2 linked regions of the Acidaminococcus fermentans DSM 20731 genome follow. The main gene of each other region encodes a partner of the protein of the gene in region 2 in a complex. Links are inferred from orthologs where the notes say so. Each region holds a gene or a part of one and is shown on either strand. Other genes may lie near its edges. The genes, in order: mfd and uvrA.

Evidence for each region.
Region 1: the proteins of uvrA (region 2) and mfd are in contact, whole or in part, in a crystal structure (PDB 4DFC), measured with the Escherichia coli proteins. The link is inferred for Acidaminococcus fermentans DSM 20731 from one-to-one orthologs.

What each region holds. Positions count from the first base shown.
Region 1 is NC_013740.1:1,788,387-1,792,461, forward strand. The notes cover bases 33-3,871. They hold mfd (transcription-repair coupling factor), read right to left. Parts: upstream 3,512-3,871; coding sequence 233-3,511; downstream 33-232. Other genes in these bases: ACFER_RS08245 (putative polysaccharide biosynthesis protein), read right to left, coding at 33-145; glpX (class II fructose-bisphosphatase), read right to left, coding at 3,609-3,871. Outside these bases: more of ACFER_RS08245, read right to left, coding at 1-32; more of glpX, read right to left, coding at 3,872-4,075. UniProt on the Escherichia coli protein: Couples transcription and DNA repair by recognizing RNA polymerase (RNAP) stalled at DNA lesions. Mediates ATP-dependent release of RNAP and its truncated transcript from the DNA, and recruitment of nucleotide excision repair machinery to the damaged site.
Region 2 is NC_013740.1:606,257-609,912, reverse strand. What follows is about bases 30-3,449. They hold uvrA (excinuclease ABC subunit UvrA), read right to left. Parts: upstream 3,050-3,449; coding sequence 230-3,049; downstream 30-229. Other genes in these bases: uvrB (excinuclease ABC subunit UvrB), read right to left, coding at 3,042-3,449; uvrC (excinuclease ABC subunit UvrC), read right to left, coding at 30-233. Outside these bases: more of uvrC, read right to left, coding at 1-29; more of uvrB, read right to left, coding at 3,450-3,656. UniProt on the Escherichia coli protein: The UvrABC repair system catalyzes the recognition and processing of DNA lesions. UvrA is an ATPase and a DNA-binding protein. A damage recognition complex composed of 2 UvrA and 2 UvrB subunits scans DNA for abnormalities.

The sequences.
Region 1 (4,075 bases), 1.2 Mb from region 2 along the record:
ACAGGGGATAGGCGATCTGGTACAGGCCGATGCCCTCCCCGCCCAGGAGACGGGACAGAAGGATCCGGTTCACGGATCCCAGGATTTTTACCATGAGCCCTGCCGCCGTCAGAATCAGGGTCCCTTTCATAAACCGGTCTGCCATTTCTGCCTCCTTTTTGCCGGGCCCAGGGTGTTTTTCAGCGGGGCGCCGGGCCTGCGCCCCCTACGGGATTGGGTTATTCACAAAAGATTATAGCATGCGGGGCAGGTTCTTTTCCAGCCAGGAAAGGGGCTGTTCCTCCATGCCTTTGGTTTTCAGCACGAACTGGGGCTGGGGCCCCATCTTCAGTGTGGCCCGGGGCACGTATTCCCGGATCAGGGCCTGAAGCACATCGGGATTGGCCTTGCTGTGGGGATCGAAGGCGAGCCGGATTTCTCCCGGCCGCACCGCCACGCTGATGATCCGGAGCTTCCGGCACACATCCCGGAGAGCCGCCACCCGCCACAGGTTCTCCACCTGGGTGGGGGGCGTGCCGAACCGGTCGATGATCTCATCCATCAGATCGTTCCTGTCCTCATACTTCATGTCTCCCAGACGGTGGTACAGTTCCAGCTTGTACCGGGGATTGTCGATATAATCGTCCGGGATGTAGGCATCCAGCTTCATTTCGATCACCGGATCCGGCGGAACGGGTTCATCCGGGTTTCCGCCGTTCTGGAGGGTGTTGATGGTCTTTTCCAGCAGCCGGCAGTACAGGTCGAAGCCCACCCCGGTGATCTGTCCGTGCTGTTCGGCCCCCAGCAGGTTCCCGGCCCCCCGGATCTCCAGGTCCCGCATGGCGATCTTGAAGCCGGCCCCCAGTTCCGTAAAGTCCCGGATGGCCTGGAGCCGTTTCTGGGCCACTTCACTGAGCACCCGGTCCTTTTTGTACAGGAAATAGGCATAGGCCAGCCGGGAGGACCGGCCCACCCGTCCCCGCATCTGGTACAGCTGGGACAGTCCGAAGTTTTCCGCCCCGTCGATGATGATGGTGTTGGCCAGGGGCACGTCCAGGCCGTTTTCGATGATGGTGGTGCTCAGGAGCACGTCGAAGTCCCCCTGGTAGAACCCCAGCATCACATCTTCCAGTTCGTCCTCAGTCATCCGTCCATGGGCCAGACCGATGGTAATCCCGGGGACCAGTTCCCGGAGATGGGCAGCGATCCGGCTCAGCCCCTCGATCCGGTTGTGGACATAGTAGATCCGTCCGCCCCGGCGGATTTCCCGTTCCAGGGCTTCCCGGACCATCCCGTCATCATATTCGGCCACATAGGTTTCCACCGGCAGCCGGTCTTCCGGAGGGGATTCGATGATGCTCATGTCCCGTCCCTTCACCAGGGCCAGGTGGAGGGTACGGGGAATGGGGGTGGCGGAGAGGGTCAGCACGTCGATGCCGGCGCTGCGCTGCTTGATTTTTTCTTTCTGGGCCACCCCGAACCGCTGTTCCTCATCGATGATCAACAGTCCCAGGTCGTGGAATTCCACATCCGGGTTCAGGATCCGGTGGGTGCCGATAAGCACGTCAATCTTGCCTTCCGCCACCCGTTCCATGATCTCCCGCTGCTGTTTGGGGGTCCGGAACCGGCTGAGCATCTCCACCCGCACCCCGAAGGAGCCCATCCGCTGGGTAAAGGTCAGCAGGTGCTGCTGGGCCAGGACGGTGGTGGGAGCCAGTACTGCCACCTGTTTGCCGTCCATGACGGCCTTGAAGGCGGCCCGGATGGCCACTTCGGTCTTGCCGTAGCCCACGTCCCCGCAGAGGAGCCGTTCCATGGGTACGGGCTTTTCCATGTCCGCCTTGATCTCAGCAATGGCCTTCAGCTGGTCCGGGGTTTCCTCAAAGGGGAAGCTGTCCTCGAATTCTTTCTGCCAGTGGGTATCCGGGGCAAAGGCATGGCCCGGGGTGATCTTCCGCTGGGCGTAGAGCCGAAGCAGTTCCGTGGCCAGGATGGTGATGGCCTTCTGGGCTTTCCGGGTGGCTTTCTGCCAGTCCTTCCGGCCCATGTTGGACAATTTGGGCGGCGTCCCCTCGTTGCCCACGTATTTGTGGAGGAGGCCCACCTGTTCCACCGGCACATGGAGCTTGTCCCCGCCGGCGTACTGGAGCTGGAGGTAATCCCGGTGGACCCCGTTCACTTCGATGGTTTCCACCCCCATGTACCGCCCGATGCCCTGGACGTCATGAACCACATAATCCCCGGCCTTGATGTCGGAGAAATAGTTCAGGGCCGGTCCTTTGCCCTTTGTTTTGGTGAGCCGGCGCTTCTTCTGGGCCCCGAAGATGTCGCTTTCCGTCAGCAGCAGCCATTTTTCATCCCAGAAATAGAAGCCGTTGGTCAGGCTGCCGGCAAAGACCTGGCCCCCGGTTTCCGGTACGCCCTGGAACTGGCCGGCAAAGGCCATGGGCAGACCGGCTCCTTTCAGGCTTTCTGCCAGGCCTGCGGCCTTGTCCCGGGTCCCCATCATGATCAGGGGATGGATGCCCTGGTCCAGCCAGCCCTTCAGGTCTTTCTGGAGCAGGTCGGTGTTTTTATTGTAGGGAGCCATGGCCCGGACCTGCACATGGATACGGGGAGCCTGGGGAAAATAGGGATGGCCCAGGTCGCTGACCGTCAGCAGATGGGTTTCCCCGGCCTGCTGGATCATGGTTTCCTGGTCCAGGAGCTGGTCGGCGAATTCCCGATTGTCTCCCCAGCTTTTTTTGCATTCTTCAAAGAAGGCTACAGGTTCATCCAGTACCGCCAGCTGGTCCGCCGACAGGTACTGGAACAGGGAGGCACTGATTTCCTGGTTTGGGACCGCCAGTGGCATGATCCCCACCTGGGAGATGGTCCCGATGCTCCGCTGGGTGTCAAGGTCGAACCGTTTCATGGCATCGATGGTGTTGTCGAACCATTCGATCCGCACCGAATCTTTCCCGTTGATGGGGAACACGTCCAGGATATCCCCCCGGACCGCCACCTGACCCAGGGTATCCACCTGTTCCGTCCGTTCGTAGCCGGCCTTCACCAGTTTTTCCACCACCAGGGACTGTTCGATCTCCTGCCCCACCGCCAGTTTCAGGTTTTCCCGGACCAGGGATTCCGGCTGGGGCAGTTTCTGGATGGCGGCTTCCGCGGTGGCGAAGATGATTCCCGGCTCCTTCCGGACGATCATTTCCAGGGCCGCTGCCCGTTCCGCCATCACCTGTTCGTTCCGGGTATCCACCTGGCCGTGGATCAGGCTGGCCGGGTACAGTTCCCGCATGGCCAGGTCCGGATAGAAATGGGCCAGTTCCCGGCGCTGGGCCCGGATGCTCTCCCGGTTCACCGTAAGGATCACCAGGGGCTGGGCCGCCTGGACCGTTTCCTGGAGGGCGCACAAAAAGCCGGCTTTCACAGAGCCTGTGAGGCCGGTCAGCTGCAGGGGACCGGGGGTCTTTTGCCAGAGATCTGCCCCTTCCCGGACATTTTTCTCCTGCTGCAACAGTTTCGTCAGTGTATTTGTCATAAAATTCTCTCTTTACAGGAACAGGGAAAGAGGGGTGTTGCTGGGCAACACCCCTCTTGCTGACGGGGCTGTTGCTTCTGCAACAGCCCCTTTTCAATTACAGTTTAATGTTGATGTTGTTCCGGTCGAAGGTGTGGACGCCGTCCACGAACCGGACCGTGCCGGTGGCATACCGCATGGAAATGGTATGGGTACGGGCACCGTTGCCGAAGTAGTTGACTCCCCGGAGCATATCGCAGTTGGTGATGGCGGTGGCGGTGAACATGCAGTCATCGCCCTTGACCAGATCATCAATGGTCAGGATCTTCTTGGTGTCTTCGATGCCCATCTTCCGGCAGCGTTCCACCTGGTCTTCGTTTTCCGGAACCAGACGGGCCTGCATGTCGCCGCCCAGGCATTTCAGCCCGCAGGCAGCCAGTACGCCTTCCGGAGCGCCGCCCCGGCCGATGTACATATGCACGCCGGTGCCTTCGATACCGGCATCAATGATGGGATCCACATCCCCGTCACTGATCAGACGGATCCGGGCCCCAACGGCACGGACTTCTTCAATGATTTTCCGGT
Region 2 (3,656 bases):
ATCAGGGCTTCCATCTCACTGGCGGTGACAATGGTTTCAATGGAGGCCACATGGGCGTTGATGGCCCGGACCTTGGGGGACACCTGGCTGGCCGGGCGGAAATAACTGCGCACCCGGTTCTTCAGGATCACCGCCTTCCCCACATAGATCACCTTGCCGGAGGCATCGTGCATGATGTAGACCCCCGGGGCGTTGGGCAGCACCGCCAGGGTCTCTTTGATGGCATCGTTCATTCCAGTACCTTCTTTACATACTGGCCGGTGTAGGATTCCGGCACCTGGGCCACCTGTTCCGGGGTCCCGGTGGCAATCACCGTGCCGCCCCGGTCGCCCCCTTCCGGCCCCAGGTCGATGAGCCAGTCAGCACTTTTGATCACGTCCAGGTTGTGCTCGATGACCACCACGGTACTGCCCGCATCCACCAGCCGCTGGAGCACTTCCAGCAGTTTGTGCACATCGGCCATGTGGAGGCCGGTGGTGGGTTCGTCCAGGATATACAGGGTCCGTCCGGTGTTCACCTTGGCCAGTTCCGTGGCCAGTTTCACCCGCTGGGCTTCCCCGCCGGACAGGGTGGTGGCCGCCTGGCCCAGACGGATGTACCCCAGGCCCACGTCTTCCAGCACCTGAAGCTTCCGGAGGATCCGCTGCTGGTTGCTGAAATACTGACAGGCCTCGCTGACGGTCATATCCAGGACTTCCGCAATGTTCTTGCCCTTGTAGCGGACTTCCAGGGTATCCCGGTTGTACCGGGTGCCTTTGCACACTTCGCAGGGCACATACACATCCGGCAGGAAGTTCATCTCGATTTTCAGCATCCCGTCCCCATGGCAGGCCTCGCACCGTCCCCCCTTCACGTTGAAGCTGAACCGGCCCGGCTTGTAGCCCCGGAGTTTGGCATCATTGGTGGTACTGAACAGGGTCCGGATCAGGTCGAAGGTGCCGGTGTAGGTGGCCGGGTTGGACCGGGGCGTCCGGCCAATGGGGCTCTGGTCGATGTTGATCACCTTGTCGATGTGCTGGATTCCGTTGATCCGGTCATGGGCCAGTGGCCGTTCCCGGGCTCCCATGAGCTTTTTGGCCAGAGCCTTGTACAGAATATCGTTGATCAGGGTGCTTTTGCCGCTGCCGCTGACCCCGGTGACCACCGTCAGGGTCCCCAGAGGAATGGACACATCGATGTCCTTCAGGTTGTTGGCCCGGGCTCCCTTGATGGTGAGTTGTTTCCCGTTTCCTTTCCGCCGCTCTTGGGGCACCGGAATCTTTTTCCGGCCGCTGAGATACTGGCCGGTAATGGATTCCGGCACCTGGCTGATTTCATCCGCCGTGCCCTGGGCTACCACATAGCCGCCGTTTTCCCCGGCTCCCGGTCCGATGTCGATGATCTGGTCCGCCGCCCGCATGGTGTCCTCGTCATGTTCCACCACAATCAGGGTGTTTCCCATGTCCCGGAGATTCTTCAGAGTTTCCAGCAGCTTGTCATTGTCCCGCTGGTGCAGGCCGATACTGGGTTCATCCAGGATGTACAGCACCCCCACCAGACCGGAACCAATCTGGGTGGCCAGCCGGATCCGCTGGGCTTCCCCGCCGGACAGGGTGGCCGCCGCCCGGTCCAGGGTCAGGTAATCCAGCCCCACATTGTTCAAAAAGCTCAGCCGGGCCCGGATTTCCTTCAGGATCTGTTTGGCAATGAAGGCGTCCCGATCCGACAGCTGCAGTCCGTTGAAGAAAGCCAGACATTCCCGCACCGGCATCCGGCACACCTGCTGGATGTTCTTTCCATCCACGGTGATGCCCAGGACTTCCGGACGAAGCCGGGCCCCATGGCAGGTGGAACATTCGATGGCGGTCATGAAGGATTCATAGTCCAGCCGCTGGCTTTCACTCATGGCCTCTTTCAGCCGCCGTTTCAAGACCGGGATGATCCCTTCAAAGGGTGTATTGTGTTCGTTGATTTCCCCCATGAGATTCTGGTAGGAAAAGGTGAAGATTTCGTCCGGGATCCCTTCCAGAAGCTGCTGCTGGAACTTCCTGGGCAGATCCTTCCAGCAGTTCTGGAGGGAATAGCCCCGGCTTTTCAGCACCGCCGCCAGCTGGCAGAGAAAATAGGATTTCACATTGGAGCTGACCGCCGCAATGGCCCCCTGGTCAAAGGGTCTGGTCTTGTCCGGGATGATCAGATCCGGATCGAACTCCATATGCTGTCCCAGGCCCATGCAGTCCGGGCAGGCGCCATAGGGTGCGTTGAAAGAAAACAGCCGGGGTTCGATTTCCGGCAGGCTGATGCCGCATTCCGCACAGGCGAACTTTTCGCTGTACACATGGGTCTCACCTCCGATCTCTTCGATGGCCACGGTCCCTTCTCCCAGTTTCAAAGCGGTTTCCAGGGAATCGGTGAGCCGGCTTCCCAGTCCCGGCCGGGCCACCAGCCGGTCCACCACCACGGAAATGGAGTGTTTCTTCTTTTTGTCCAGCTGGATTTCCTCATCCAGGGTATACAGGTGGTCATCCACCTTCACCCGCACGTATCCTGCCCGGCGGACGGTTTCCAGGATGTTTTTGTGTTCCCCTTTCCGGCCCCGCACCACCGGTGCCAGGATCATGAATTTGGTTCCTTCCGGCAATTCCAGCACCTTGTCGGCAATCTGCTGGGGGGACTGGCGTTCGATGACTTTCCCGCACTGGGGACAATGGGGGATCCCGATCCGGGCAAACAGCAGCCGGAGATAGTCGTAGATCTCCGTTACCGTTCCCACCGTGGACCGGGGGTTCCGGCTGGTGGTCTTCTGGTCGATGGAAATGGCCGGGGACAGTCCCCCGATATAGTCCACATCCGGTTTGTCCATCTGTCCCAGGAACTGCCGGGCATAGGCCGACAGGCTTTCCACGTACCGGCGCTGGCCTTCCGCATAGATGGTATCAAAGGCCAGGGAGGATTTCCCGCTGCCGGACAGACCGGTGATCACCACCAGTTTGTTCCGGGGGATGTTCAGGGATATATTCTTCAGGTTGTGCTGCCGCGCCCCCTGGATTACAATGACATCTTCATTCATGAGCTTTCCGCTGCTCTCCTTTCAGCAATATCAGCTGGTCCCGGTATTCCGCGGCCAGTTCGAAATCCAGCTGTTTGGCCGCTTCCTTCATTTTCTTTTCCATGAGCCGGATCTGCTTGTCCAGCTCCCTGGGCTTCAGTTTCTTCACCGTTTTGGCCGTATAGCCTTTGGCGGCGGTATTGTCTTCCTCCACCTTGGTGAGCTTGATCAGATCCACCACTTTTTTCTGGATGGTCCGGGGCACAATGCCGTGGACCTTGTTGAAGGCCTCCTGTTTTTCCCGGCGCCGGGCGGTTTCGCTGATGGCCCGCTCCATGGAACCGGTGATGGTGTCCGCATACATGATCACCCGGCCGTGGGCGTTCCGGGCTGCCCGGCCGATGGTCTGGATCATGGCCGTATCACTGCGCAGGAACCCTTCCTTGTCCGCATCCAGGATGGCCACCAGGCTCACTTCCGGCATATCCAGCCCTTCCCGGAGCAGGTTGATGCCCACCAGCACATCGAATTTTCCGGCCCGGAGATCATGGATGATTTCCGCCCGTTCGATGGTGGCGATGTCCGAATGGAGATAGCGGACCCGGACTCCGGCGGTGGTGAGGTATTC